Regions from separate parts of the Pseudoduganella plicata genome, predicted to be linked through region 1. Evidence: predicted binding sites of a transcription regulator. Region 1 holds the regulator's gene; each other region holds the start of a gene.
The links. Region 1 encodes FNR, which switches genes on or off when oxygen is low (the NO sensors DNR and NnrR bind a similar motif). Its sites were predicted from a motif close to TTGATNNNNATCAA; they were not measured.
Positions count from the first base shown of each region.

Region 2: a site for FNR is predicted at 5,567-5,580, ahead of E1742_RS22475 (glycine-rich domain-containing protein). Genes of this name have one in related genera too.
Region 3: a site for FNR is predicted at 7,568-7,581, ahead of E1742_RS15095 (XrtA system polysaccharide chain length determinant). Genes of this name have one in related genera too.

Region 1 covers NZ_CP038026.1:3,726,871-3,736,966, forward strand. Annotated here, with positions in the region: gene E1742_RS16315 (MFS transporter) at 1-341, opposite strand, end outside; gene E1742_RS16320 (LysR substrate-binding domain-containing protein) at 432-1,355, opposite strand; gene E1742_RS16325 (DUF2269 family protein) at 1,534-1,998, opposite strand; gene E1742_RS16330 (SDR family oxidoreductase) at 1,998-3,293, opposite strand; gene E1742_RS16335 (hypothetical protein) at 3,393-3,863, shown strand; gene E1742_RS16340 (HAMP domain-containing sensor histidine kinase) at 3,881-6,997, opposite strand; gene fnr (fumarate/nitrate reduction transcriptional regulator Fnr) at 7,219-7,974, shown strand; gene E1742_RS16350 (FixH family protein) at 8,029-8,541, opposite strand; gene ccoG (cytochrome c oxidase accessory protein CcoG) at 8,551-9,942, opposite strand; gene ccoP (cytochrome-c oxidase, cbb3-type subunit III) at 9,959-10,096, opposite strand, start outside.
Region 2 covers NZ_CP038026.1:5,096,460-5,106,555, reverse strand. Annotated here, with positions in the region: gene E1742_RS22500 (hypothetical protein) at 1-33, opposite strand, end outside; gene E1742_RS22495 (J domain-containing protein) at 56-349, opposite strand; gene E1742_RS22490 (glutamine--tRNA ligase/YqeY domain fusion protein) at 541-2,304, shown strand; gene E1742_RS27500 (hypothetical protein) at 2,711-3,082, opposite strand; gene E1742_RS22485 (sensor histidine kinase) at 3,160-4,527, shown strand; gene E1742_RS22480 (glycine-rich domain-containing protein) at 4,711-5,433, shown strand; gene E1742_RS22475 (glycine-rich domain-containing protein) at 5,663-6,505, shown strand; gene E1742_RS22470 (hypothetical protein) at 6,607-6,846, opposite strand; gene E1742_RS22465 (SDR family oxidoreductase) at 7,278-8,174, opposite strand; gene E1742_RS22460 (CDP-6-deoxy-delta-3,4-glucoseen reductase) at 8,187-9,212, shown strand; gene E1742_RS22455 (MFS transporter) at 9,275-10,096, shown strand, end outside.
Region 3 covers NZ_CP038026.1:3,450,808-3,460,903, forward strand. Annotated here, with positions in the region: gene E1742_RS15065 (FemAB family XrtA/PEP-CTERM system-associated protein) at 1-436, opposite strand, end outside; gene E1742_RS15070 (XrtA system polysaccharide deacetylase) at 433-1,305, opposite strand; gene wecB (non-hydrolyzing UDP-N-acetylglucosamine 2-epimerase) at 1,313-2,452, opposite strand; gene E1742_RS15080 (XrtA/PEP-CTERM system-associated ATPase) at 2,449-3,459, opposite strand; gene E1742_RS15085 (TIGR03016 family PEP-CTERM system-associated outer membrane protein) at 3,470-5,011, opposite strand; gene E1742_RS15090 (XrtA-associated tyrosine autokinase) at 4,992-5,951, opposite strand; gene E1742_RS15095 (XrtA system polysaccharide chain length determinant) at 5,977-7,506, opposite strand; gene E1742_RS15100 (S1 family peptidase) at 7,750-8,529, shown strand; gene E1742_RS15105 (XrtA/PEP-CTERM system exopolysaccharide export protein) at 8,679-9,275, shown strand; gene E1742_RS15110 (hypothetical protein) at 9,450-10,028, shown strand; gene E1742_RS15115 (hypothetical protein) at 10,028-10,096, shown strand, end outside.

The DNA of each region.
Region 1 (10,096 bases):
GCCAGCGCCAGGCCGACCAGCAGCCCGCCCGACAGCGCCAGTTGCGTGCCGGTCGTCGCCTGCGCCATCAGCGTCAACCCCGCGGCATACAGGACGCAGCCTGCGACCAGGACGCGTCGCGCGCCCCAGCGGTCGGCCAGCATGCCGGTCAGCGGCTGCGCCAGGCCCCAGACGAGATTCTGCAGCGCCAGCGCCAGGGCAAACTCCTGCCTGCCCCAGCCCCGCGCCGCCGTCATCGGCAGCATGAACAGTCCCTGCACGTGGCGCACGCCCATGGCCAGACCAATGATGATGCCGCCACAGATGACGATCGTCAGCGGCGAAATGGATTTTTTCATGATGTTCCTCCTGCCAGAGAGGATAGCGGCGCGCATGGCACCGGACGACCGGCCAATCCGCATGCGAGCCATGCGCGGCGCGCATGCGGACGGTCAGCCGATGAAGTCGTCCAGCTCCGCCACGGTGGCGGCCACCTGCGCCAGCAGCCAGTCGCGCACGATGTCCACTTCGGGGCGCGCACCGTCGCCACCCAGCAGCCAGTAGGCATGGCTGTCCACGCGGTCGCGGCTTTCCATGCGCGCGACCAGCCGGCCGTCGCGCAGTGCCGGCAGCAGAAGCGCGATTCGTCCCAGCGCCACGCCGTTGCCCTCGATGGCAGCCTGGATCAGCTGGTCGTACTGGTTGAAGTACAGCGTGCCGCGCGGGCGCGGGGCGATGCCGCGTGCCTTCAGCCAGGGCGACCAGTGCAGGAACGTATGCGACTTGTCGTGCAGTTCGAGCAGCACGTGATCGGCCAGCGCGCCATCGCTGGCGAACGCCGTCGCGGCCATGGCCGCACTGGCGACTGGCACGACATCTTCCGCGAACAGGTGCACGGCGCCCGCGGGCACACTGTCGGCGGGACTGTAGCGGATCGCCAGGTCGATGCCTTCCTGCTTCAGGTCCATTACGCGGTTGCTGGTTTCGACGCGCAGGTCGATATCCGGATGCGCCGCCTGGAAGCCGCCGAGCCGCGGCAGGATCCACAGCGAAGCCACCCCGATGCTGGCGGAAATCGTCACGGGTGCCGCCAGCACGCCGCCCCGGATTGACGTCGTCAGGTCCGCCAGCTGGTCCAGCCACGGCGATGCCAGCGCAAACAACTGCGCGCCCGCGTCAGTGAGCGCGATCTGACGGTTGCCACGTACCAGCAACGGGGTGCCCAGGCGTTCTTCCAGCGCCTGGATCTGCCGGCTGACAGCCGATTGCGTCAGGAACAAGTCCTGCGCGGCGGCGGTGATGCTCATGCGCCGCGCGGCCGCCACGAAGCCGCGCAGCGCATCGAGTGGCGGCAGGTTGAGCAGCGGATTCGACATCGTTCCTCCATGACTGACTGGCGATCATAGCGCATTACAACTAGGCCCACCGACAGCAGGAGATACGATGGCCGCGATACCGAAGGTGGACCTGCAGGGGTTGGCGTTCGAGGATGCGGGTGCACGGGAAGCGTGGCTGGCGCGGGAGGAACGGGGCGAGACGCTCCATCCCTGGGCGTTACATCGGCTTGGCGACCATCAGGTAGAACACGCCGAGAAAGGCGAAGAACGCCGGAATGCCAAGGATGATCCAGCCCTTGAAATAGCGCCAGAACGCCGGCGGCAGCGGCGTACCGGCACTGGCTGCCGCAGCCGACAGGTCGCGCAGCCGCATCTGCAGCCAGACCACGGGGAACCAGCACAGGGCGGCCAGCACGAACAGGCCGATCGAGTACATGATCCAGGCGCTGTGCATCGGGTAACCCGCCAGATGGATCAGATAAAAACCCGTGGCCGGCTGGGCGATCATCGTCGTTCCCGTAAACAGCCAGTCGGCGATGACGACAATACGCGTCACCACGGCGATGGCCGCCACGTTACGGCTGATGACGGCAAACAGCAGGTACCATGCGGAGCCGATACCGGTGCCGAACAGGAAGGTCGACGACAGGATGTGCAGCCATTTGACGATCACGTATTCCATCAGGTTTTCTCCGGTGAGTTGACAGGGTCTTTTTCCAGTTCGTAGAGCAGCCAGATGGCCGCCAGCATGGGCAGGTTCTTGCTGAGGGGGCCATATGGATGCCACAGGAATTCCGGCAGCCGGAAGGCGATGACGATGGTATAAAAGCCGATCAGCCCCACCTGCGCCAGCCACAGCGGGCGGCGCCAGCGGCGCGGCAGCGCCAGCGAACCGATACCGAACAGCAGATCGAGCGCGCTGGCGCCGTACAGCATCAGTGGCGCCAGCATGGCCGGGATGCCGGTGCGTTCCAGCAGGCGATAGCTGTCGTCGACGGGGTAGACAAAGGCGGAAACGATTGCCGTCCAGATCCAGACGATGGCAATGGCAATGCGCAGCAGGGGCAGCAGCCAGCCCAGCTGCGCTTCGCGGCGCGCCGTATCCCGCTCAACGATGAATTTTTCCACTGGCCGGGGCGGATGGCCCAGCAGGCGGATCGTCTGGGCCGGGTCGGCCGTATTGCCCCGTTCGAGCATCTGCAGCGAATCGGGCGTCAGCGGGCTGCCCGGGATGAACCGGCCCGCCCGCGCCGCCAGGCGGGCGACGAACGACGGCAGCCGCAGCACCCTTAGCGGCCCCAGTCCCAGCGCCCGCCGCAGCGCGGCAAGATAGCTTGTAAAAGTCAGCGGCGCCGGGCCCACCAGCGCCACGCGCTCGCTGCGCGGGCCGCGATCGTCCTTCAGCAGCGCCAGGATGGCCTGGCAGACGTCATCGACATGGATCGGCTGCACCGGTTGCGGCAACGTGCCGAACTGCAGCGCCACGGGCATTGTCGCCAGCGTGCGGAACATCTTCGAGCTGGCGCCCTCGGGCCCGTAGATCAGCGATGGCTGCACGATGCGCGAGCGCAGCGGCAGACCGGCCAGGAAATCGTCCGCCGCCTTCTTGCTGCGGTGATACGGCGTGACCGCGGCATCGTCCGCGCCCAGCGCCGACACCTGGATGACCAGTCTGACGCGCGCCTCCGCACAGGCCGCGAACAGCGCCTGGGGGGTTTGCGTGTGCAGCGCAGCAAACGTCTGCCCCGGCGTCTCGCTGATGATGCCCACGGCGTTGATGACGACGTCGACGCCGGACAGGCGCGCCACCCAATCGTTTTTTTCGCTATCGTGGGCGAAGTCCGCCTGGATGAATCCAATGCGGGCATCGGCATGGGGACGGCGCCCCGCACTCAGCACGCGGTGGCCCTGCGCCAGCAACAGCGGTGCGAGGCGGGAGCCGACAAAACCGGTCGCACCGGTCAGCAGTATCAGCATTGGGTGCCCTCTTCGGATGGGTTTATCGCAGTATAGGGAAGGCCGGGAAAAGCTGTCGCGAGCACGGCGGCGGGCCATTCACACGAACGGGATAACGCTATGGACAATTGGAAGCAGGTCGTGGGCAAGGGGATGGTGCCGGGCGCGCTGGCGAGCCTGACATCGACGGTGGTGCTGGCGCTGCGCGCGAAACAGGAAAGCGGCAGCATGTTCGGCGGCGCCAACGCCGTCAGCCACTGGCTGTGGGGCGACAAGGCGTTCCACCGCGACGGGCCGTCGTGGAAGTACACGCTGGTCGGCTATGGCATTCACCATGCCAGCGCGCTGTTCTGGGCCGCCATCTTCGAACAGGTTGCCGAAAAGGTTCTCGATCGCAAGTCGGTTGGCGCCACCACTGCCGCAGCGGCGGCCACCGCGGCAATGGCCTGCTTTGTCGACTACAACATGACGCCTAAGCGCCTGCATCCCGGCTACGAAGAGCGCGTCTCCAGAAAATCGCTGGCGCTGGTGTACGGCGCGTTCGCGGTGGGGCTCGCGGCCGGGGCGTATTTCAACCACCGGGACAAATAAGCCCCTGCGCGAGGGGGTCAGGCGCAGGGCTCGAACTGCTCCAGCCATTCGCGTCCGGCCTCCAGCACCAGGACCAGTTCGCGCCGCACGGCGGCGAAATAGGGCGCCAGTTCGTCGGCCGGCAGGTCGGCGATGGCCTTTTCCGCTTCCGTGGTGGCGTGGATCAGCCGTTTTGCACCCAGCACCCCGATGGCGCCGCGCAACGAGTGAAAGATGCGGGCCGCATCGGCCGGCCGGCCCTCCGCGAGCGCGCGGTCTGCCGTGTCGGCCGGCTGCATGCCTTCCTCAAGCGCGCCGCGCACCATCCGGCACATCAGCGCCCGCCCTTTCGGGTCGCGTCCCATCACGCGCATCAGGCTGTCCATATTGAACACGGGCTCGGCGGGGTCGGGCGGCGTCGCCGGCGCGGGCTCGCGCGGTTCGGCAGCCGGTGTCCGTCGCGTGGCAGGCAAATGGCGCTCGATCACTGCCATCATTTCTTCGACCACGATCGGCTTCGCGATGAAATCGGTGATGCCGGCTTCCACGCAGCGGTCCCGTTCGGAGGCCAGCACGCCGGCCGTCATCGCGATCACGGGCAGCGGCAGGTTCAGCTCCTTGCGCACGATGGCGGTGGCCGTGAAGCCGTCCATGACCGGCATCTGCATATCCATCAGCACGATGTCGTAGCGCTGTGCCTCCACGCGCAGCACGTCCACCGCCTGCTGGCCATCGCCCACCACGTCGAGCGTCGCGCCAGCGCCCTCCAGCAGGCCCCTGGCCACCGCCTGGTTCAACAGATTGTCTTCCACCAGCAGGAAGTGGCACCCGGCCAGCCGTGTGCCCCGGCCGTCGTCCGGCAACGCCCCTTCCTCGCCGCCTTTTGCCACCAGTGCCTGATGCAGCGCCTCGAACAGGCTGGAACTGGTGATGGGTTTGACCAGCACCACATCCGCTTCCGGCGTGTTGGAAATTTCCTCCAGCCGCTCGCGCGCGAAGGCATTGACCATCGCGACAATCGGCTGGCGCCGTCCGTCGGCCGCCAGGCGGATCGCATGGGCCGCGGCGAAGCCGTCGCGTCCCGTCATGTGCCAGTCGGCGAGAACGATGTCGTACGGATGCGGGCCGCGTGCATTCTGCTGGAACAGGTCCAGCGCCAGCGGGCCGGACTCGGCCAGATCGGCATGCCACCCCCACGCGTGGATCAATTGCCCGATCATCTCGCGGCTGGTACGGTTGTCCTCCGCGACCAGCACGGAAAGCGGGCCGATGGACGGCTGGCGCTGCACTTCGCGGTGCAGCACCAGATCGAACGGCAGCTCGAACCAGAAGCAGCTGCCCTCGCCCGGCGCGCTGCGCACCTGGATCTCGCCGCCCATCAGTTCGATCAGGCGGCGCGTGATCGTCAGACCCAGGCCGGTACCGCCGAAGCGGCGCGTGATGCTTTCGTCGGCCTGCGTAAAGGCCTGGAACAGGTGGCTCAACTGTTCGGGACTCATGCCCATGCCCGTGTCGCGCACTTCGAAGCGCAGCACGGCGCTGGTGGCTTCCTGGCGCACCATGTCGACCTGCACGACCACTTCTCCCTGCTGGGTGAACTTGATCGCATTGCCGGCCAGGTTGACGAGAATTTGCTGCAGCCGCAGCGCGTCGCCCCACAACAGCCGTGGTACGGCCGGCGCCACGACGATGGCCAGTTCCAGCTCCTTATCGCCCGCGTTCATCGTCATCGTCGTCGCCAGGGTACTCATCGATTCGTCCAGGTCGAATTCGATTGGGGAGAGTTCCATGCGCTGCGCTTCGATCTTGGAGAAATCCAGTACGTCGTTGAGGATGCCCATCAGCGAATCGCCGGCCGTGCGGATCATGTTCAGGTATTTGCGCTGCTGCGCCGTCAGCGCCGTGTTCTGCAGCAGGTAGGCCATGCCCAGCACCGCGTTCATCGGCGTGCGGATCTCGTGGCTCATGTTGGCGACGAAATCGCTCTTGGCGCGGTTCGCTCCTTCGGCACGGTCGCGCTCCCGTTCCAGCTCGTCGGCACGCGCTTCCAGCTCCACCATCAGTGCGTGGGCGCGCGCATCGGCGGCCTGCCGTTCGGCCATCAGGTCGTTGAACGCGGCGGTCAGTTCGCCCGTTTCGTCGCGCGCCTTGACCGGCAGCGGCGCGTAGCCGTGCGGCGCGGTGCGCAGCGCGCGGATGGCATTGCGCAGGCGCACCAGCGGGGACATGAGCCGCGACGTCACCAGCGCAATGATCGCGGCCGCGACCAGCGACGCCAGCGTCGCCCACAGGGCCAGGCGAAGCAGCATGCCTTCGAACGGCGCGAACGCCTCTTCCTCCGGCAACGCGGCCGCCAGGACCCACGGCACCGATTTGAGGTGGGTCACGCTGGTCAGCATGCGGATGCCGTCCACGTTGGTGCCGAGCATCGTTCCCTCGAAGCCGCCGTCCAGCGCGCGCGTCATGGCGGTCGAGCCGCCGGATTGGCGCGGCTGCATCAGGCGGTCGACCTGGGGATGCAATACGTAGACCGGGTTCCCGCCTTGGGTAACGGCATAGAAGAACCCTGTCCGGCCCACTTTCGCGGTGCGCAGGTGCCCGAGCAGATTGTCCTTGTACAGGCGCAGCACGCCGATGACGACGCAACGCACGTCGCCTTCCTCGCCCAGCACGGGTGCGACCATCTGCACGACGGGGCGCTTGCCGGCGCGGCCGATGACCGGCTCGGCGATCAGCGGCATCCGATCGGCCAGCACGCGCTGGAAATAGGCGCGGTCGGCCACGTTGACGCCGGGCCGCCCCGGCAGCGCGGGGATGTCGGCGATGACGATGCCTTGGGGACTGGCGACCAGCACGTCGTCGAACAGCGTCAGGACGGCGCGGTTTTCGTAGAAGCCGCGCAGGCCGGCCGGGTTGGTGCACAGATCGCGCGGCTGGTAGCGTACCGATTGCGCCACGATCTCGCGCAGCATGACCAGCTTGTCGTCCAGCTCCTGGGCCGTGCGCCGCACCAGCGCGTCCTGCTGGGCGAACAGTACGCGCGTAAAGTCGTCGCGCATGCGCTGCGCCTGCAGCGCAGTCACGAGCGCGATCATGACGATCGACGTCAGCGTCGTCGCCAATGCGACTTTTGCCTTGATACCCAGCGGTTTCATTGCCCCTCGTCGAGCCGGAATGGCGGTAGCACCATGCATGTATCATAATCGCGCTATTGTTCGGCTGGCTACCCGCGTGGCGCTATCGTGCCGCGCCTTCTCGACAGGTTGATATTACTGTCGCGCAATCGATACCGAATGCCATAGCAACCGTGAAGGAACGGCCGAGCGCCTTCCGGTTACAGTACACTGTGGGCCATCCGAACGAAGACTCCCCACGCATGCACCAGCTTCCCGCCATCACCCTGCCCGGTACGACGATCGACGTGCTCAAGGCGCGCTGTGCCACCTGCAGCATGCACCAGCTTTGCCTGCCGATGGGGCTTGACATGGGCGATATGGACAAGCTGGACCAGATTATCGGCCGGCGCCGCAAGGTTGCCAAGGGCAATGTCCTGTTCCGCATCGGCGACCCGTTCACCAGCCTGTACGCCATCCGGCTAGGCCATTTCAAGACCTACCAGATCAACACCGGCGGCGAAGAGCAGGTCACGGGGTTCCAGATGGGCGGAGAACTGCTGGGCATGGACGCGATCAGCACCGACAAGCACTATTGCAGCGCGATGGCGCTGGAGGACAGCGAAGTGTGCGAAATTCCGTTTGCCAGCCTGGAACAGCTGCTGGTCGACATGCCGACCTTGCTGCGCCACTTCCACCGCATGATGAGCCAGGAAATCACGCGCGAGCAAAGCGTCATGCTTTTGCTCGGCAATATGCAGGCCTCGCAGCGCTTTGCCGCCTTTCTCGTCAATCTCGCCTCGCGCTACGAGGCGCGCGGCTACTCGGCCACGGCGTTCCAGCTGCGCATGTCGCGCGAGGACATCGGCAATTACCTGGGGCTGACGATCGAAAGCATCAGCCGCCTGCTCAACAAATTTAAAAAACTCGGGCTGCTGGCCGTCAGCAACCGCGAAGTGCGCGTGCTGGACCTGCCGCGGCTGAAGGCCATCACGGCCGGCACGGAAACCTGCGCATAAAAAACCGGTGACAGGCTCCTATTTTTGGAAAATGGAGCCTGTCACCGGTTTTTTTTACTCCGCCGCCCGCAACACGATCTCGGGTTCGGTGGGCCACAACCACTGCCCTTCCAGGCGCCATGACTTCTTCTCGTCCTCTACCAGCACCACCCACCGGGTGCGTTCCAGCATCGGCAGGCCGATACTGAACGTGCCATCGGCGGCGGGGTGCAGCAGCAGGCGGATGTCCTTGTCCGGCTGCGTTGCATGCGCCAGGTGCAGCAGCACGGGACCGCTGAGGGCGCCGGCATCGCGGCCGGCGACGCGGCCTGCCAGCTTGCCGTCGGCGGCGTCGTAGCGCACGGTCGCGGATACGCCCAGCAACGCTGCCGCGCGGTCGCGCCGCAGGTCCTGATTGATCGCCTTGCCCTTCCTGTAATAATCGCCGACGACCAGCGCGTCCTGCTGCGAGAAGGCGATCCAGCCCGTATAGCCGCAGGCGGCAAGCACAATGGCGGGGCCGGCCATCAGCAGCCATGGCCAGCGTTGCGTGTACCAGGGCTTCGTCAGTGTCAATGCGTGTTCCATATCGTTCTCCTAGCGCGGCACGATGAAGACGGCCGTTTCGCTGACCGTCAGCGCCGGATCGTCCAGAGCGGTCAGTTGTACCGTGATCTTGTTCGAACCGGTCTGCCCGGCACCGTGCGGCGCACGCAGGCGGATCGGCACCGCGCGCGTTTCCGTACCCTCCAGCGTCACTTCATCGGCCGTCGCCAACGCCAGGCCGGGCAGGCCCCGCGCGGCGATGCGGTAACGGTGACCCCGTTCGGAGGTGTTCATGATCTGCAGCCGGTAGACGTTCTCGATCGCGCCACCGTCCACCTCGCGCCCCATCGAGCCGCGGTCGCGGATGACGTCCATCTTCAGTGGCGTGCGCAGCGCCAGCGAGCTTGCCACCGCGAGGACGACGAGCAGCAGCCCGGCGCAGTAGATCAGCACGCGCGGACGCATGGCGTGGCGCCGGATGTCGTGCACCGTCATCCCGTCGACCACGGCCCGGTCGGTGCTGTAGCGGATCAGGCCACGCGGCTGGTTCACCTTGTCCATGACGCTGTCGCAGGCGTCCACGCAGGCAGCGCAGCCGATGCATTCGTACTGCAGGCCGTTGCGGATGTCGATGCCGGTCGGGCACACCTGCACGCACATCGTGCAGTCGATGCAGGAGCCGCCGTTGATGCTCTTGCCCGTGTTCTTCGCCACCTTGCCGCGCGGCTCGCCGCGCTTGCCGTCATACGTCACGATCAGGGTATCGCGGTCGAACATCGAACTCTGGAAACGGGCATAGGGACACATGTACTTGCACACTTGCTCGCGCAGCCAGCCGGCGTTGCCGTAGGTCGCCAGCGCATAGAACAGCACCCAGAACCATTCCCACGGCCCGAACGCCAGCGTGAACGTGGCGGCGCCCAGCAACTTGATTGGCGTGAAGTAGCCGACAAACGTGAAGCCCGTCCACAGGGCGACCACGCCCCACGCCAGGTGCTTCGCCGTCTTTTTCGAATATTTCTTCAGCGACGGCCCCTGCTTCGCCATCGCCATGCGGGCGCTGCGTGGCCCTTCGATCTTCCGCTCGATCCACAGGAATATCTCCGTGTAGACCGTCTGGGGGCAGGAGAAGCCGCACCAGACGCGCCCGGCGATTGCCGTGACGAGGAACAGCAGCCACGCGCAGACGATCAGCAGCGCGGCGAGGTAGATGAAATCCTGTGGCCAGAGCACCAGGCCGAACAGATAGAACTTGCGGGTGACGAGATCGAACAGCACGGCCTGGCGACCGTTCCAGGTCAGCCATGGCAGGCCATAGAAGGTCAGCTGTGTGAGCCAGACGCACAGCCAGCGCAGGCTGGCGTAGCGTCCCCTGGCTTCGCGCGGATAGATCTCCTGCCGCGCTTCGTACATCCGGATGACTTGGGGTTCTGGCGAATTCATGACACGGCTTCGGCTTCTACCTGGATTCGTTCGACAGGCTCCACACGTAGGCGGACAGCACGTGAACCTTCGATTCGCCGAGAAAGTCGCCAAATGCGGGCATGGTATTGTCGCGGCCCTTGCGGATCGTTTCCATGATCGTCTCGGCGCTGCC
Region 2 (10,096 bases), 1.4 Mb from region 1:
CTGGTAGGCGAACTCGGGGTGTACTTTTCTCATTGCTTGCTTTCTAGTGTGATCGTCATTCGGCCGGCAGCGCCACGCCATGCAAACCGAACACGGAGCGCCACAGCTGGTAAGCTTCGGCTTCCGGGTCGATGATGATGCGGTGGTTCAGGCTCTGGTTGTATTCCTCGCGCCTGACGGGGTCGGACAGCACCTCGTAAGCCTTGGCGATGCCCTGGAAGCGCGCTGCAGCACCCCGCTCGGGGTTGCGGTCCGGGTGGAAGCGCATTGCCAGCGAGCGGTAGACCTTCTTGATTTCGTCGTCCGACGCATTGGGCGCGACACCGAGCACGTTGTACAAATTGTCCATAATTCTCCTGGGTCGTCCGGAATGCGTGGAGCCGCGGTAGCGGGTGCGCGCATTCTTGCTGCCGCCCCCGCCCCGGCGGTATCTCCAGGCGTAAGGGCGAATTATCCTATATAAATGCGAGCGCCGTCCCGACGGCTGCTCGCGTGTACGGTAAAATGCCCGCTATTCGACTCCAATTACCGTCTTTTTACATGAGCAACGACAAAACCGCCGCCACTGCCGCTCCCGCACCGAATTTCCTGCGTAACATCGTTGAACAAGACCTGGCAACCGGCGCCTATCAGCGCGAAGGCCTGCCGTCCGTCATTACCCGCTTCCCGCCGGAGCCGAACGGCTACCTGCACATCGGCCACGCCAAGTCGATCTGCCTGAATTTCGGCCTGGCACGCGATTACGCGGGCCGCTGCCACCTGCGCTTCGACGACACCAATCCCGCGAAGGAAGAGCAGGAATACGTCGATTCCATCATCGACAGCGTCAAATGGCTGGGTTTCGACTGGGAACACAAGGGCCCCGTCGGCGCCGGCACGCACCTGTACTATGCCAGCGATTATTTCGACCGGCTGTACGAGATGGCGGAATACCTGATCAAGGCCGGTTTCGCCTACGTCGACAGCCAGAGCGCCGACGAGATGGCGGCCAACCGCGGCAATTTCAATACGCCCGGCACCAATTCGCCGTTCCGCAACCGCCCCGCGGAGGAATCGCTGCAGCTGTTCCGCGACATGAAAGCCGGCAAATACGCCGACGGCGAACATATCCTGCGCGCGAAGATCAGTGAGGACGCGATGGCATCGCCGAACATGAACCTGCGCGATCCGGCCATTTACCGCATCCGCCACGCACATCACCACCGCACCGGCGACAAGTGGTGCATCTACCCGATGTACGACTACACGCACCCGATCTCGGACGCGCTGGAAAACATTACCCATTCCATCTGCACGCTGGAGTTCCAGGATCACCGGCCGTTCTACGACTGGCTGCTGGCCACCTTGGCCGAAGGCGGCTTCTTCCGGCAGCCCGTGCCAAAGCAGTACGAGTTCGCGCGCCTGAACCTGACCTACATCGTCACGTCCAAGCGCAAGCTGCGCCAGCTGGTGGAAGAATGCATCGTCGACGGCTGGGACGACCCCCGCCTGCCCACGCTGGTGGGCATGCGCCGCCGCGGCTTCACGCCGGAAGGCATTCAGTTGATGGCCGAGCGCACCGGCGTGACGAAGTCGGACGGCTGGATCGACTACGGCGTGCTGGAAGGCGCCGTGCGCGAGGATCTCGACCCGAAGGCGCCGCGTGCGATCGCCGTGCTGCGACCCTTGAAACTGATCGTCGACAACTTCGACGCCAATGACAGCGTCGAGTGCAGCTCGCCTGTCCACCCACACCATCCGGAGCTGGGCAACCGCACGTTCCCGTTCACCCGCGAACTGTGGATCGAGGAAGAGGATTTCATGGAAGTGCCGACCAAGGGCTACTTCCGCTTCTACCCGCCCGTCGACGGCCAGCCCGGCGCGCGCGTGCGCCTGAAATACGGCTTCGTGGTGGAGTGCATCGGCTATGACAAGGACGAGAACGGCAAAGTCACGGCCGTGCACGTCAACTATTTCCCGGACAGCAAGTCCGGTACGGACGGCGCCAACAACTACAAGGTCAAGGGCAACATCACCTGGGTCAGCGCCGCTGCCGCGCTGGCTGCGGAAGTACGCCTGTACGACCGCCTGTTCACGGACGCGCAGCCTGATTCGGGCGGCAAGGACTTCAAGCAGTTCCTCAACCCGCACTCGAAGGAGGTCATTACGGCCTACCTGGAGCCGGGCCTGAAGGATGCCCAGGCGGAACAGCGCTTCCAGTTCGAGCGGCACGGCTATTTCGTGGCCGACCGCGTCGATTCGCAGCCGGGCAAACCCGTATTCAACCGGATCGTCACGCTGAAGGACAGCTGGGGCACCAAATAAAGCATTTTCATACGCAAAAAAAAACCGCCGATCGGCGGTTTTTTTTCGTTCCGGAAAAACGGCTTTTCGGATCTGATTATCGCTGCCGTATTTATTTATTTTTGCGCCAGCGGCATATCCGGCGCGAATATCGCTTGCGCCTTGCGACCCTATGCGATCGGTATCCGGTAATCGCTGTTACATCGAGGCACTGTCGCTGGCAAGAATGACAGCTATGCGTACACACCGCTTTTCTGGTATCACTTTAATAGCCTTTGCACCCACTGAGCAATGAATGCAACGGTATTATGTATCGGTCTACCAGATTGAATAACTTCTGGTCGTAAATCTCGAACGCTACTTGACGAAGCACCAGCACCATTCTTATATTAATGGCAGCACAAAGAGGGTTCTGATCATGCACGCATTATTCCGCCCGATCGGGCATGCGCTTCCGAAAAATCCGCGCTGGTGGCCGGGAGTGCTGCTGTCGCTGGCTGCGGGTGCGCTGTTCTACGGCGCTGCGGCCCGCTCGATCGAAACCGACGCGCGCCAGCGCTTCAGCAACCATGCCCGTACCGCCCAGTTCAGCATCGCGTCGCGCATCAAGACCTATACGGACGTGCTGCGCGCCACGGCCAGCTTCTTCCAGGCCGATGACGACGTTTCCCGTGCCAGTTTCCACCGTTTCGTCCGCGGCCTCGACCTGCCCCATAACTTCCCTGCCATCGACAACATCAATTTCGCCCGCTACGTGCGCGACGACGAGCGGGCCGGGTTCGAACTGTCCATGCGTCACAACGGCGCCTCGGCGGACGGGTATCCCCCTTTGCGATCAAGCCTGGCACGCGCTATCCCACCTACGAGGTGCTGGCCATGCTCGAACCCATCGGCGGCTTCGAGGAAAAATACGGGGTCAATCTATCCGGCAAGCCGCACGTGGCCGCCGCCCTGGCGCGCTCGCGCGACACCGGCGAACTGGCCTCGTCGGGCCGCCCGATCGGCATCATGGCGCGGCCCCACGGCGCCGATCTGGGCATGCGCCTGCCCCTGTACTACCCTGGCATGCCGCTCGACACGATTCTGCAGCGCCGCACGGCGTACATGGGTTCGGTGGGCATCGGTTTCAGCGTGCCGCGCCTGCTGCAGGGAGCGCTGGACGAGATGCCGGTCCCCAATGTCCGGCTGCAGCTGTACGACGTGGGGCGCCGCGTTCCCGATAGCGCCGGCACGGTCGACGAAACGCGCCAGCTGCTGTTCGACAGCGCCGATTCGGCCCGGCTGGAAGCGCCGGACCGGACGTTCCAGCACATGCTGCCCATCGACTTCAACGGCCGTGTGTGGACGGCCTACTTCAGCGCCCCGAAGGCCGCGCTTTACACACGCTTCGATGCCTACCTGCCGGTCCTCGCCGGACTGACGGGCACGATCAGCTGCCTGTTGCTGTATGCGCTGTTCCATACCCTGGCCTCGTCGCGCAAACGGGCGCTGAAGATTGCCCGCGCCATGACGCGCGAGCTGCGCGACAGCCAGGCCAAGCTGCAGCTGTCGCACCAGCGCCTGCGCCGGCTGGCCGCGCATGCCGACCAGATCAAGGAAGAGGAGCGCAAGCGTATCGCCCGCGAGATCCATGACGATCTGGGCCAGAACCTGCTGGCGCTGCGGATCGAAGCGGACATCCTCGCCACCCGCACTGCCAAGCGTCATCCCTACCTGCATGCACGCGCCCGCTACACCCTGAACCAGATCGACAACACGATCCGCAGCGTGCGCCACATCATCAACGATCTGCGGCCGAACGTGCTGGACCTTGGCCTGAACGCCGCCGTGGAGTGGCAGGTGGCGCAGTTCCGCAAGCGTTCGGGCATCGACTGCGAGCTGATCGAACACGGCGGCGACGTCGATATCGACGACCGCTGCGCCACGGCCTTCTTCCGCGTGCTGCAGGAGTCGCTCAGCAATATCTGCCAGCATGCGCAGGCCACCCGGGTGAAGGTCGAGCTGCACCAGCAGCAAGGCCTGCTGCAGATGAGCATTACCGACAACGGCGTCGGCCTGCAGGCGGCCAGCCGGAACAAGACGGGCTCGTTCGGGCTCGTCGGTATTGAGGAGCGCATCAACCTGCTGGGCGGGACGTGCGCGATCAGCAGCATTCCGGACGGGGGCACCACCATCACGGTCTCCGTCCCCGTCGCGTACCGGGGAGCGCTGCCGCCGTTTATCAGCCAGTTCGCCGAGCATTGACGAGTTTTTCCCAGCTGTTGCGTTACCAGACGTGCCGAGACGCCTGAGAAAAAGATTTGCCTGCACTCCCAACCACGAAAGGATACGATTATGGACACGAACGATTTCGATACGATTGCCGAGTTGGATCTGGAACCCATCAAAGTCAAGCTGATGCACGAGGAATCGTGAGAAGGCTGGTCGCTGGAACGGGCCAATGCCGTCGAATTCGAATACCGGCGCTTCCTTTACCTGATGAAGAAATTTCCGCAGGAACAGACCGCACCGCTGCAAGACGTCGACACGTTCTGGCACTATCACATCCTCGATACGCTGAAATACGCCGCTGACTGCCAGGCCGTGTTCGGTTACTTCCTGCACCACTTCCCCTACATCGGCCTGCGCGGCGAGGAGGACGAGGCGGCACACCACAGGGTTGGCGAACGCATGAAGGAACTGTACGAAGCGACGTTCAACGAGCCGTATATCCATGCGGGCCGGGCCGCTGCCGCGTTTTCCGGCGCGCCTGCCGACGGCGTGCGCACGGCATTTTCCGGCGCGGCGGCGCGGACCGCATTCTCGGGCGCGGCAAGAGGCGGGCAACAGATCGCCTTCTCGGGCGCGCCTGCCGCGCGGATGCGCACGGCGTTCTCTGGTGCCGCGACCGGCAGTGCGCAGGTGGCATTCTCGGGCGCCGCTGCCGGTAGCGAGCAGGTCGCCTTTTCCGGTGCCGCGACCGGGACGCAGGCAGCGTTCTCCGGTGCGCCGGCGGGCGCGGCCCGTGCCGCGTTCTCCGGTGCGCCCGCGGGACGGGCATCGGCAGCGTTTTCCGGCTCGCCTCAGGTGGCCTCGTCCGCCATGCCCGTAGCGCAGGTGCCTGCCGATCAGTTCTACGCGCAACGGCCGCGTCTGACCCACGCTGCCTGAAGTCCTGTTGTACCGGAACCGCAACAGCGGTTCTGGTTTCCGCTATCGCTCTCCTCTACAGCCACATTCGTTGCGTGCGCACGATAGAACTTGCCGCTTGTAATCAGAGCGACTTTCAATATACTAGTTTGAGTTGATGCGAATCAACACGCCCGTTTCACTTCCCCCGGCATCCGGCCACGCTGGCCAGGACAATGCCTGTGCCCACCTCGAGTAAAGGTCATCACGCATGTTTTCTACCGAACACTTCAACCCAATCGCGGCCCTCGACCTGGAACCCATCAAGGTCAAGCTGATGCACGTCGAGTCCGGCGAAGGCTGGTCGCTGGAGAAGGCCAATGCTGTCGAGTTCGAGTACCGCCGCTTCCTGTACCTGATGAAGATGTTCCCGCAGGAACAGACGGCACCGCTGATGGACGTCGACATCTTCTGGCACTACCACATCCTCGATACGATGAAATACGCCATCGACTGCGAGGCCGTGTTTGGCTACTTCCTGCACCACTTCCCGTACATCGGACTGCGCGGCGAGGACGACGAGGCGGCGCACGAGCGCGTGGGACAGCGGATGAAGGAACTGTACGAAAGCACGTTCGGCGAGCCCTATGGCATCGGCGCCCGTGCCGAAACGCCGGCGCAGGCATTTTCGGGCCGCGTTGCCGAACAGACGGCGTTTTCCGGGCGGGTCAGCGAAGCGACCGCGTTCTCGGGACGGGTTACGGACCAGACCGCATTCTCCGGGCGGATCAGCGCGCAGACGGCATTCTCGGGACGGGTTGCCGAGCAAACCGCGTTTTCCGGCCGCATCAGCGAACAGACGGCGTTCTCCGGCCGGGTTGCCGGGCAGACCGCGTTTTCCGGCCGGATCAGCGCCGCCACCGGGTTCTCCGGCCGCGTCGCCGAGCCCACGATTGCGGCAAAGCTTGCTTTCTCCGGGCGCATCAGTGCGGACAATGTAGCGGCGTTCTCCGGACGCGTGGCGGACAAGACCGCGTTCTCGGGACGCGTGCAGGCCGCCCCGTCGGTGCAGGACGCGTTTTACAACGCCCGCCCGCGCATCAACGCTGAGTGATTCCGACGGCGTCAAATACCTCAAAATGAGGATTTCAAAGTAGAAAGGCCGGCACCTGGATCCAGGTGCCGGCCTTTTGCACATCGCGCAGTGCTCAGTGCTCAGTGCGCCATCAACTCCTGCAGCTCGCGAATACTGAACTCGCTGATCTCGTGCATGCGGATCAGGATGGTCGCGCCGATCGGCAGCGTGTTGTGCCGGATCTTGCTGATGACGGGCGGCGCCACTTCCAGTGCGCGCGACAGCGCGGCGTCCGTTTTCAGCTGCAGCTTTTCCATGATGGCGTCCAGGACGCGGTTCGGGTTGTACGTCGGCGAGGACGTCAGTTCTTTCAGTAGCATTTTCAATCTTGGGTTAGCGGTCGCGCTCGTGGAGTACGACACGGGCAGACAAATTTCAGCAACGGTGTCCCCTGGCATGGCGCAAAGCGCCGCGCCTTGCATTACCCGGGTTCCACCATCGCCGTTCAGGGCCAGCCTGGAGCGACGATTGTGACAATGTGTGAGATTTTAACCCGATTTGTTGTGCTAGGTAATTGTCCTGTCAATTTTTCTGACTGTCCCGCCTTTGGAACGAACGCCGTGCACCAGGCCAGCAGCGTGGCTGCCGCCAGTTCGGCGAGCACTGCCGCCTGCCGCAGGTCCGCATACCGGTGTGCGTCCATACGCCATCCTGATCGTGTCCGCCTACGTTAGCCGCAACAACCGTTGCCACGATGGTTGCGGCGCAAAGGTACGCCCCTCCAGTATTGCCAAACGCTATATCCAGAGCTTTACGGCATCCCCGAAATGGCTGCGCGCAGCCCGTCCGTTACCGTCGGGTATTGGAGGCGCACGCCCAGCTCCCGCGTCAGCCGGTCGTTGGCCAGCCGGCGCGATTCCGACATATACGACAGCAAAGTCGGCGACACCACCCGCGCCAGCTCGGCACGTGGCAGCCGCGGCGGTCGCGCCAGCGCGAACGCATCGGCCACGGCATCGAAATAGTCCGCCATGCGCAGGTCGGTGTCGTCCACGGCGTGGTACACGCGCCCTGGCTGCGCCCGGTACAGCGCCTGGCGGACGATGGCCGCCAGGTCGTCCGCATGGATGTGATTGGTGTAGACGTCGTCTTCTGCCACGAGCGCCGGCGTGCCCGCGTGCAGCCGCGCCAGCGGCAGCCGGTCGGCCGCATAGATCCCTGGTGCACGCAGGATGGCGACACGCCCGCCCGCCCGGCGCGACCATGCGCGCAGTGTCCGTTCGGCGTCAACGCGGCGGTGCGCCCGGGCATTGCGCGGCGCCACCGGCTGCGTTTCGTCCACCAGCGCACCTTGCAGGTCGCCATACACGCCCGTCGTGCTCACGTAAACCACCTGTGCGCCCTCGGGTAGAATGGCGGTCACGTGACGCGTGCGGCGGTCCAGCGCCCCGTCCGGCTGCGGCGGCGCCAGGTGAATCACCCGGTGCGCCAGCCCCGCCAGCCGGCGCAACGTACCCGGCCGATCGAGGTCCGCCAGCACGGGCACGGCGCCGGCCGCGCGCAGTTCGTCCAGACGCGCCGCCTGGGTGGTGACGGCAAACACGCGATAGCGCGCCCGCAGCAGCGGCAGCAGGCGCATCCCGATGTCCCCGCAGCCCAGGATCAACAGGCGGGGCCTGCCGAATTTTTGTTGTTTTGGAATATTCATCTCAAGGATTGTATGACGTTTCAGATTACTGTTCAGCCCAGCGGCCACCAGTTCCCGTGCGACGAAGACGAGACCGTGCTGGCAGCCGCCATGCGGGCCGGTGTCGGCCTGCCTTACGGCTGCAAGAACGGCGCGTGCAGCTCCTGCAAGGGCAAGGTCGTTTCAGGTTCCATCACGCATAAACCGCACCAGCGCCGCGCTCTCACGGAAGACGAGGAAGAAAAGGGCATGTCGCTGTTCTGCTGCGCCCTGCCCCATTCCGACCTCGTGATCGAGGCGCGCGAAGTGGCCGGCAGCGGCGACTTCCCCGTCAAGAAAATGCCGTCGCGCGTATCGACCCTGGAACGGGTGGCGCCGGACGTCATCGTCATCACGCTGCAACTGCCCGCCAACGAGGTGCTGGAATACCGCGCCGGCCAGTACATCGAATTCCTGCTGCCCGGCGGCAAGCGCCGCAGCTACAGCATGGCGACGGCGCCGGGCCAGGGTGCGATTTCGCTGCACATCCGCCACATGCCGGGCGGACTGTTTACCGACCAGGTGTTCGGCACGATGAAGGAGCGCGACATCCTGCGCTTCGAAGGTCCGCTGGGCACGTTCTTCGTGCGCGAGGACAGCGACAAGCCGATGGTGCTGCTGGCCTCCGGCACGGGCTTTGCCCCCATCAAGGCCATCGTCGAGCAGATGCGCGCCACCGGCTCGAAGCGGCCGATGGTGCTGTACTGGGGCGGGCGTCGTCCGCAAGACCTGTACATGGACGCGCTGTGCCGCCAGTGGGAGCAGGAACTGCCGAACTTGCGCTACGTGCCAGTGGTGTCGGATGCGCTGCCCGAGGACGGCTGGGCGGGCCGCACGGGTTACGTGCATCAGGCCGTGGTGGCCGATCAGCCGGACCTGTCCGGCTGGCAGGTGTATGCCTGCGGCGCGCCGATCGTCGTCGAATCGGCCAAGCGCGACTTCACGGCGCTGTGCGGCTTGCCCGACGACGAGTTCTACGCGGACGCGTTCACCACCGAAGCGGACCTCGCCAAGCCCTGATTTCTTCCCTACGCCGACGGCCCCCGTCGGCGTTTTTACTTCTGCCGCGTCTTTGTTCCTCAATGTCTTCCTCCTCGAACGGCTTTTCCGTCCTGCGTCACCGAAATTTTTCGTTTTACCTGAGCGCCCGCATCCTCGGCACGCTGGCCGTGCAGATGCAGAACGTCGCCATCGGCTGGCAGGTCTACTCGATGACGCACAACCTGTTTTACCTGGGCATGATCGGACTGGCGCAGTTCGCGCCGTTCCTGCTGCTGATCTTGCTGGCCGGCCACGCGGCCGACCGCTATGACCGCCGCCGCATCATCACGATCTGCCTGGGCCTGCAACTGCTGGTGGGGCTGGCGCTGCTGGCCTTCACGCTGTCGGGCATGCAGGTCGTGTGGCCCGTATTTGCCGTGCTGGTGCTGTTCGGCAGCGCACGTGCATTCATGGGGCCGGCCACCCAGGCGATCCTGGTGAACATGGTGCCGCAGCGGGACTTCAGCAAGGCCGTCGCGCTGTCCAGTTCCAGCTTCCACGTGGCCGTCATCCTGGGGCCGACGCTGGGCGGCCTGCTGTACATCTACGGCCCGACGGTCGTGTACGTGGCCGCGGCCGTGCTGCTGCTGGCCTCGACGGTGCTGATGGCGCTGACGAAGTCCCCGCCGCAGGTAACGCACCGCGACCCGCCCACGTGGCACAGCGTGCTGGAGGGGTTGCGCTTCGTCTTCTCGCGGCCCGTCGTGCTGGGCGCGATGTCGCTGGACCTGTTTGCCGTGCTGTTCGGCGGCGCCACGGCGCTGCTGCCGGCGCTGGCGCACGACGTGCTGCACATCGGGCCCACGGGGCTGGGCCTGCTGCGCACCGCCCCGGGTGCCGGTGCGGCGCTGTGCTCGGTGGCG
Region 3 (10,096 bases), 280 kb from region 1:
CCGCGTCGTCCGGATGGGCCGCCGTGACGTTGCGGTATTCCAGGTGGCCCACGTCCAGGGTGGCGGCCAGGTCGATGGCCGCCATGTCGAGCTCCTGGCGCGCCGCATCGGTCAGCGCGGCCACGCCGCCATAGACGCAGAACGGCAGCGCGATCAACGCATGGCCGAACAGCCGGCTCTTGATCTGTGCCAGCGGCAGCACGCCCTGGATCTCGCCATCCTGCTCGGCCAGGTAAAACCAGGTGCGGTGGCCAAACGCCGCTTCGATCACCCGCTGCCAGCCGGCGCGGTGAAAGAACGTGGCCTGCGGGCATGCCTGCACGAACGCATCCCAGCGGGCGCGGTCGGCGGCATCGTCGTGCAGCAGCCGGACGGTGAGGGGACCAGCCGCCGGCGCCTGGGCGCGCCGCATTGCCGACTCGATGATGGCGCTCATGGCCGCCCCAGGAAAATGCGGTCCATCCGGTCCCACGCGAAGTCGCGCGTCAGCGCACGGATGCGCCGTTCCATGCGGTCCAGGTTGACGTAGTGGCGGAAGCGGCTTTTCAGGCTCACACCGGCGGGACGGGGCTGGCCCGGGTCCAGCTCCCACGGGTGAAAATAGAAAATCGTCGGCTGGCCGTCCTCGCGGTTGACCCGCCGCATCAGCGTGCGCGAGAGCGCGTACGGCAGCAGGCGAAAATAGCCGCCCCCGCCAGCCGGCAGGTTGCGCCGCAGCAGCCGTACCGTTGTAATCGGCACTTCCAGCAGGCCGTCCGTCCCGTGCGGATAGAACGCAAAGCGGGGCGCGTCCGGCATGCCGTAGTGATCGTGGGCGATCGGGTAGATGCTGGAACTGTAGCGGTAGCCCGCCTCGTGCAGCGCCGCCAGCGCCCACAGGTTGGCCGGGCCAATGGAGAAACTGGGCGCGCGATAGCCCTGCACCCGCTGGCTGCCGATATCCTCCAGCAGCGCCTTGCTGCGCACGATATCGTCCGTGAAGTCGGCGCGTGACTGGTCGGAGGCGCGCAGGTGGCTGTAGCCGTGGCTCGCCAGCTCGTGCCCGGCGGCGACGATTTTGCGCACCATCGCCGGATAGCGCTCGGCGATCCAGCCCAGCGTGAAGAACGTGGCCAGCGCCTTGCCCTCTTCCAGGATGACGAGGATGCGTTCCACGTTCGCCTCCACCCGGCATTCGCGCGCGGGCCAGCTGGCGCGGTCGATGTGCGGCGCGAACGCCGAGACCTGGAAATAATCCTCCACGTCGATCGTCATCGCGTTGCGGATCGTCTGCCTGGCGAGGTGCGGCACGGGTCCGTTCATCATTGCCTCCTTATTCGCGCCCGCGCAGCCAGTCGCGCACGATGACGGCGATGCGTTCGGCGGCGCGGCCGTCCCAGTAGTGCGGCACGCGCCCGGCCTTGCCGCCGCCCGCCATGATCGCGTCGTACGCGGCCAGGATGATGGCCGGGTCGCTGCCGGCAATCGTGTTGGTCCCTTCATCCACCGTGATCGGGCGCTCCGTGTTGTGGCGCAGCGTGATGCAGGGCGTGCCCAGCGCCGTCGTCTCTTCCTGGATGCCGCCCGAATCGGTCAGCACCACGCGCGCTTGCTTCATCAGGCCCAGCATCTCCAGGTAGCCCATCGGCGGCAGCAGCAGGATGCCCGGCCGGTCCAGCAGGTGGGACAGGCCGAAGCGCTCGATGGTGGCATGCGTGCGCGGGTGGACCGGGAAGAACACGGGCGTGCGCTGGCCGATCCGCGCCGCCGTTTCCAGCAGCCGTTGCAGGACGGCGGCATCGTCCACGTTGGACGGCCGATGCAGCGTCAGCACCGCGTAGCCATTGTCGGTAAAGCCGGCGCGGCCCGCGTCCGCAGCAATGCGCGCGGCGGGAATGGCACGCGGCAGGTTCAGGCGCAGCGTATCGATCATGACGTTGCCGACGAAGTGGATGCAACGCTCGTCGATGCCTTCCCTGAGCAGGTTGGCGCGGCCGCTTTCCTCGGTAGTGAACAGCAGGCTGGATAACTGGTCCGTCAGGACACGGTTGATCTCTTCCGGCATGGCGCGATCAAAACTGCGCAGGCCCGCCTCGACATGAATCACGGGGACGCCTTTTTTCGCCGCCACCAGCGCGCAGGCGATGGTGGAATTGACGTCGCCGACCACCAGCACGGCGGCCGGTGCCACCTCGTCCAGTGCCGGTTCGAACCGGCGCATCACTTCGGCCGTCTGCTGCGCGTGGCTGCCGCTGCCCACTTCCAGGTTGATGTCCGGGTCGGGAATGCCCAGCGCCTGGAAATACTGGTGGTTCATCGCCACGTCGTAATGCTGGCCCGTGTGGACCAGTAGCGGCGCGAGCGCCGGCCCGTGCGACGACAGCGCGGCCATGATGGGCGCCATTTTCATGAAGTTGGGGCGCGCGCCGACCACGCAGAGGATGCGATGCGGCTTGTCGTTTTGCTGGCTCATGGCGATTCGCTATCGATGGCGTGGTTGGGGGCGCGCACGATCTTTTTCAGGATCGACAGGACGGAACCCATCGATTTTTCCAGCCGCAGCATGCGCTCGTCCATCAGCGCGGGATACTGGTTGGCGAACACCGCGTGCTCGGCGTCCGGCCCGACAAACGGCACACCCGCGGGCGCCGCGTCGCCGGACGGCTGGAATTCCTGGTCGATATCGCGGATGACGGTGTCGATATCGGCCTCGGTAAACGCATGCATCTCTTCCAGGAAGCCCATCAGCAGCAGGCGGTCGCACAGATGGTTGGTTTTCCTTGGTATCCCTCCCGTGAAGCCGTAGATCGACGCGTGTGCGCCGGCGCTGAACGCCGGATCGCCCTTCCAGCCGACGGTCAGCAGACGATGTTCGATATAGGCCTGCGTTTCCAGCGCATCCATGGGACCCAGGTGGTAGGTGGCGATGACACGCTGGCGCAACTGCTGCATGCCGGCGCTGTGCAAGGTGGCGCGGAACTCGGGTTGACCCAGCAGAAAGGTCTGCAACAACGATTTTTCGTCGGTCTGAAAGTTCGACAACATCCGCAATTCTTCCACCACGCGGGGTGTCAGGTTTTGCGCTTCATCAACGATCAGCAGGGCCCGCTTGCCTTGTTTATCGCAGCTGCGCAGGAAATTCTCCAGCCGGGTGAGCAAGGCGGTCTTGCTGGCCGCGTCCTCGTACGGCAGACCGAACCCGGCCACGACACCGCGCAGGATATCGTCGGCATTCAGGTGCGTATTGACGAGGTGCGCCGCCACGATCTGCCCGGATTCGATCCTGCGCAGCAGGTGCCGCACCAGCGTGGTCTTGCCCGCCCCCACGTCGCCCGTGATGACGATAAAACCCTCGCCCTGCGCCAGGCCGTATTCGAGATACGACATGGCCCGCTTGTGGCCCCTGCTGCCGAAATAGAAATGCGGATCGGGGCGCAGGCGGAAGGGCTTGTCGGAAAGGCCGTAATAACTTTCGTACATCGCGTGACCCTCAAAGCTGGAAGGTTAGTTGGGCCGAAACGGAATTTTCCGTGTACGGCGTCGCGCTCAGCCCGGCGTTGCCGTTGGTCCGGCGTGCGCTCACCGTGCCGTGCGTACTGCGGCCGAACTGGTGACTGGCGCTGACCGACATCGTCCGGCTGCGCGAGCGCAGGTCCAGCGACAGCGACTCGGCACGCATGAACGTGCTGCTCAGCGACACCTGCGTGCGCCCGCTGACCTGGTAGTTCAGCGATGCGCTGCCGCCGCCCTGGCTGACGTTGTCGTTCAGGCTGAAGTTGTTCGAGCCCAGCAGCGGGCTGTCCGCCGTGCCCTGCGTGAGCGCCTCGCGGCGGGTGCGGTAGACGCTCAGCACGGCCGTGCTGCGGGAAGCGCGCAGCGCCACCGACGCGTTCAGCTGCTTTTGCAGCACGTAACGGTTGCTGAAGTAATTGACGCTGTTCGGCAGCGATGGCGGCAAGCCCGTCGCGGCCATGTACGCCGCCACGACCAGCGCGCGCTGCAGCGGGTCCGGATAGTTCGCCATGAACATCTGGTTCAGCAGCGCGGCCGTGTCGACCGTGCTGGGCAGCAGGAACTGCGCGCGGGTCGACGTCACGTCGTCGCCATAACTGACGTTCCAGACGGTGCGCCGGCTGCGGTGCGTCAGGCGGAACGAATAACTGTCGCCGTAGTAGCGGCGCCCCAGCGTGCCTTCGATGGTGGTACGGCCGGACGGCGTCCACGACAGGCCGGTGGACCAGCTCGCGCCTTCCGTCTTGTCGCTGAGCGCGTCGTACGTGTAGCGGTCGTAGCCGCCGCTCAGGGTCCAGCGCAGCTGGCGCGTCACCGACCAGCCGAGATTGGCATTGACGGCCCGGCTGTGCGTCTGCGGCAGCGCGGCGGTGTCGACGTTCTGGCTGCTGGCCGTCAGGCCCCACGTCACCTTCTGGAAGCGGGCACCGCTGGACAGGCTGAGCAGCAAAGCGTCGCCTTCGCTGCTGCCCAGGCCGATATTGCCGCCATCGACGGCATCGCGGGTGTAGCTCGCCTGTGCGGTGGCAAAGGCGCCGAACTGGTGCATCAGGACGGGGTTGACGCGCCAGCTGCGCACTTCCTGCCGGTTTGTCGTCGTATAGTCGTTCTGCGTCTGCGGGCCGAAGGCGGACACGGGCTGCAGGCTGATGTGGTAATCCGCGTCGACGAACAATGTGTCGGGCACGGCCTTCGCGTGCAGGGCCGCGCTCAGCTGCTGCGTCACCCGGTCGGTGCCGCTGGGCCGCTCGCCGGAATAGTTCAATGCATTGACACGGTAGTCCAGCGCGGCTTCCAGCCGCGGTGTGCGGTTCGTCACGCGCAGCCCGGGCGACAGTTCCGTCACCCATTGCGAGCCGGACTTCCGGCTGGTGAGGCTGGCATTGTCCGTCCAGGTCTCGCGCACCGCGACGCTGGGCGCGATGACCCAATCGGCCCGTGCCGAGGGTGCGGCCAACAGCGTTGCCAGCGCCGACACCAACAGGCGCACCGACGGCTGCCTAGCCGTAGTGATAGTCATACGTCTCGGCCCCGAGCAACTCGCGCGACTTGTTGTAGATGAGGTTGACGTTGCTGCAGCCTTCCAGCTGGCTCAAGGCTTCCAGGACGGCGTGTTGCGTCGTGCGTTCCGATTCCACCACCATGGCGATCTGGCCCATGTGGCTGGCCAGCACGCGCGCTTCGCTGGTCAGCAGCAGCGGCGGCGAATCGAAGATGACGATGCGGTCGGGATACCGGCTGGCGATCTCCTGCACGAGCACGCGCATCGACTGGCTGGCCAGGATTTCCGTGGCGTTGGCGTTGCTCGTGCCTGCTGGCAGGATGGACAGCGTATCGACGTTGGTGCGCAGCAGCACGTCCGCCATCTCGTGCTCGGCATGCAGCACGTCCAGCAGGCCGCGCTGGGCCGAAACGCCCAGCGTGCGCAGGATCGACGGCCGCGCCACGTCCGCATCGACCAGCAGGACGGTGTGGTCCAGCTCCATGGCAATGCTCATCGCCAGGTTGATCGCACAGAACGTCTTGCCTTCACCCGGCAGTGAACTGGTCACCATGATCAGGTTGCCGGGATTGTCGCCGGCCTTGCGCGGCGCAAAGGCCCGCTTGATCAGCGGGCGCTTGATGATGCGGAACTCCTCGACCATGGGCGTGCGTCCGCCGGCCGACGTGACGAGGCCCCGGCGCGACATGCCGGCCAGGTCCAGCTCGATGTGGTGGGCGGGGTGCCGGCGCGCACGCGGTTCGTCGCTGCCGCCGTGCGGGGCGTCGACCAGTCTCGCCATCGGGGCGGCCGCGTGGGCCGGCTGGGCCACGACGGCGGGCTCCACGACAGTGGGCTCGACAGTGGGTGCGGTGGCACGCTCGGCCACCGCAATGGCCGCCGCCTCGTCGAGCGCGGCCGCATCGATGAAGGGATCGCGCTGGGCAATGCGGCTGGCTGCTTTTTCGATAATGCTCACGACACGCTCCTGGGTGGATGGGCCATCACGCCGAACGGAACAGGGTCAGCGCCAGGATGCCGCCATACGCGCTGGCCAGGGACAGGATCGCCATGCCGAAACCGATCAGCCGACGCCGGCGCTTGACCTTCTGGGTATCCGTCCAGTTCATGCTGATCGCGCCCAGCACGGGAATACCGGTGATGTCGCGCAGGCTGCGCTGGCTGAGGAAGGTGGGGCGTACTTGGCTCATCAGCAAAGCGGCGCCGAGCCCGGCCACGAGCGCAACCAGCAGAACGATCGAATACAGGCGCAGGCGGTTGGGGCCGACAGGCGTGCGCGAAGCCGTGGGCGGATCGACGACACGAAAACTCATCATGTCGGTGGCCGTGCTCAGGTCGCCCGACAGCTTGGCCGACTCGCGCCGCTGCACCAGCTTCTCGTAGTTTTCCTTGTTGATGGCGTAATCGCGGTTCAGCTGGGTCAGCTGCGCCTCGATCTCCGGCGCCATATTGCTGTGCGAGCGCATCTGCGCCAGGCGGTTGGTGTACTCGGTCACGCGCGCCTGCAGCGAGGCAAGCTTGGCTTCCTCGACGGACAGCGCCACGTTCATCTGCTGGAGCATCGGGCTGAAATTGGCGCCAGGGTCGCCCACGCGCATCTGTTTTGCCTCGTCCTTCTTGCGCGCCTGCAGGAGGCCCAACAGGCGCACGTTCGAGACGATGTCCGGATGCTGTTCCGTGTACTGCAGGCGCAGCGTGTCGAGCTGCTTCTCGATCGCGGCGATGCGCTCGTCCAGCTCCGGATTGGCCGACTCGGCCACGACGGCGCCGCCGACCGGCGCCATCTCGTCGCCCGTTATCTGGCGGCGGATGGCATTGCGGGCCTGCTCCGCTTCCAGCAGCTCCAGCTTGGCCTGGCTCAGCTTGTCCGCCAGCTCGGCGTAGCCGCCTGCATAGTCCATGCCCTGGCGCGGCAGCATGCCCATATTGCGAATCTTGAATTCCTTCAGCGCGTTCTCGCCAACGGCCAGGCGTTCCTCGTACATCCTGATCTGCTCGTCGATGAACTGGATCGCCTTCTCGGAATCGAGCTTCTTGCCACCGAAGCTGCCCTCGACAAAGATCGTCAGCAGCGACTGCACCACTTCGCGGCCCGTCTTCGGGTTCGAGCTGGTGTAGGAGATCGTGTAGATGTCGTCGCGTTCGGTGCCGCCCATTTTGATTTGGGTCATCAGCTTGTCGACCATCTCTTCCTGTTCGCGCGGCGTGGCCGCCTTGATGTCCAGGTCCACCATGCGCATGACGCGTTCGACGTTGGGCCGGCTGATCAGGGTGCGCCGCATGAACATGACCTGCTGCTCCACATTGGGCATCGTCGTCATGCTGGCCATCAGGGGTTTCAGGATGCTTTGCGTATCGACATAGACGCGTGCCGTGGCCTGGTATTCGTCGGGCATCGAATGGACATAACCCCAGCCGCCCAGCGCCACCAGCCAGCTGATCCCGATGGCATACCAACGGTAATTACCAATTGCCTTGAGAAAATTAAGCAGTACCGCAACGAGCTCAGCCATTTCATCCACTCACGAAAGAAAAACCAAGCCGCGGTAGCGCGCGCAGCCCAAAAGTTATTGCTTAAATTACATCAATTTCGTTATAATACCGTAGAAATCGTTGCCGCTTTATATTAATTTGTCACTGCGGCATCGGCGCGACAGCGTTAATATTGGCGAAGTCATCGGCAAAATAAACGGTGCATTTTTCGATGGCGGTGTTATTCTGGCTGGTTGCCCGGGCTCACCAGACGAAAGGGCTACATGAGTGCTCTCGACCGTTTGCTGGCGCGCTGCGCCATGTTGTGCACCGTCCTGTCATCGGCGCAGCCGGCCCAGGCGGATGCGCTGACCGACATCCTCCCCACCGTCAAGCCCGCCGTGGTGGGTATCGGCACGATGCTGCCGACGCGGGCGCCGCCCGTCGTCTTCATGGCCACCGGCTTTGTCGTCGGCGACGGCCTCAGCGTCATCAGCAATGCCCATGCCGTGGTGCCGCCGCTGTCGTCCCAGCACGAGGCGCTGGGCATCGTGACCGGCGCCGGCAGCCAGTTGCAGTTCCGCCCCGCTACCATCGCCGCGCTCGACCGCGAACACGATCTGGTCCACCTGCGCCTGACCGGCACGCCACTGCCGGCCCTGCGGCTGGAGGGCGAGCCCCCCAAGGAAGGCAGCGCGCTGGCCTTTACCGGATTCCCGCTCGGGATCATGCTGGGCATGGTGCCGGCCACCCATCGGGCGACACTGGCGGCCATCAGTCCCAGCGTGCTGCCGGCGGTCAATTCGCGCGGCCTGGCTGCCCGCGCCCTCAGCCAGCTGCAGAAGCCGGGCTTCACGATCTTCCAGCTGGACGGCACGGCGTACCCCGGCAACAGCGGCAGTCCGCTGTTCGATCCCGCCACGGGCGCCGTCGTCGGCGTCATCAATATGACGGTGCTGAAAGGCACCCGCGAAGGCGCCATCGCCAACCCGAGCGGTATCAGCTACGCGATTCCCGCGCGGCATGTCGCGGAACTGTTACGCCAGAGCCCTGGCGGAAAATAAAGCGGCCCCGTCATGGTTCCCGGCGCCATCTCGTGATATACAATCGAAAATATCAAAAAGAAAACATTCAGCGCGGCGGCATGGCGTTGAACCTGGCGTCCAAACAGGAGAACCTGATGACGAACCTGCTTTCCCGGCCCCGCTGGTGGATGAAGTACGCCCTGGCCGTGGCCATCGCGCTGCCGTTGCTGACAGGCTGTTCAACGCCGAAACCGGCGCCCGATCCGGGTCCGCCGCCTAGCACCGACTACCTGATCGGCGCCGGCGACAACGTCATGATCACCGTCTGGCGCAATCCCGAAGTGTCCACTTCCGTGCCGGTGCGCCCGGACGGCAAGATCACGGCCCCGCTGGTCGAGGATCTGGAAGCGAGCGGCAAGACCTCCACCCAGCTGGCCCGCGATATCGAAAAGGCGCTCAGCAAATATATCCAGCAGCCGGTGGTGACGGTCATCGTCACGGGCTTCGTCAGCACTTATGGCGAACAGATCCGCGTTATCGGCCAGGCGGCCCGACCGCAGGCTTTGCCATACCGCCGCGATATGTCGCTGATGGACGTGCTGATTGCCGTCGGTGGTGTAACGGAATTTGCCGCAGGGAATAAGGCAACGGTCATCCGCAAGGTCGACGGCAAGCAACAGCAATTCAATGTGCGACTGAATGACCTGATCAAGGAGGGCGATATCTCGGCGAATGTTCCGATGCGGCCAGGCGACGTTCTGGTGATCCCCGAGAGTTTCTTCTGAGTTTGTCGAAAAACTTTACAGTTTATTGATGAATATTAAATACCGGTGCGTCTTTTTACGTCGGGTTTGCGATAAGTCATTGATTCGACAATAGCGCGCACCGCATTGCTGCCGCTGGTATATAGATTGCTTGTCGAGTGTCCTGCCAGTTAGGCAATTACCGAGGACTGAACTGTGGTCACCCCAATCCCGCCCGACCCTACTGCCGAACCGGCGCCGATGCCGCCCGCACCGCTCAGCCAGCAAGGCCTGTCGCGCCGGCGCTTCACGCGAGCCGGCGCGGTCGCGTCGGGGGTGCTGCTGACCTTGCACGGCCAGCCGGGCATGGCGGCCGAGGTGTGCACCACGGCATCGGGTTCGCTGTCGGGGGGCCTGCAGAGTTTCCGGGGCGCGAAGCCGGTCTGTTCCGGCCGCTCCCCGGGCTACTGGAAAAACAGCAGCTGGCCCGGCGGCTGCGACAAGAGCATGCCCTTCTCGCGCGTGTTCGCCTGCGATGCCCGCAACTACAAGTCCTACGGCAGCGTGTCGCTGAGCGCCATCCTGGTACCGAAGTCCTTCGACAAATTCGGCATCGGCCGCCACCTCGTCGCGTGCTGGCTCAACGTCAAGGGCGGGCTGTCCACCTTCCAGACGGAACGGCAGCTGCAGGCGATCTGGAACGAATACCAGGCCAGCGGCTTTTACACCCCCACAGCGGGCGTGCGCTGGGACGGGGGGCGCATCGCCGAGTACCTGCAGAGCACGTTTGACTGATGAAAGGTTGGCGGATCGTTGCGGGGCAGAGGCTGCGTCATCGCTGCTGGGACAGCACGGCCGTGCTG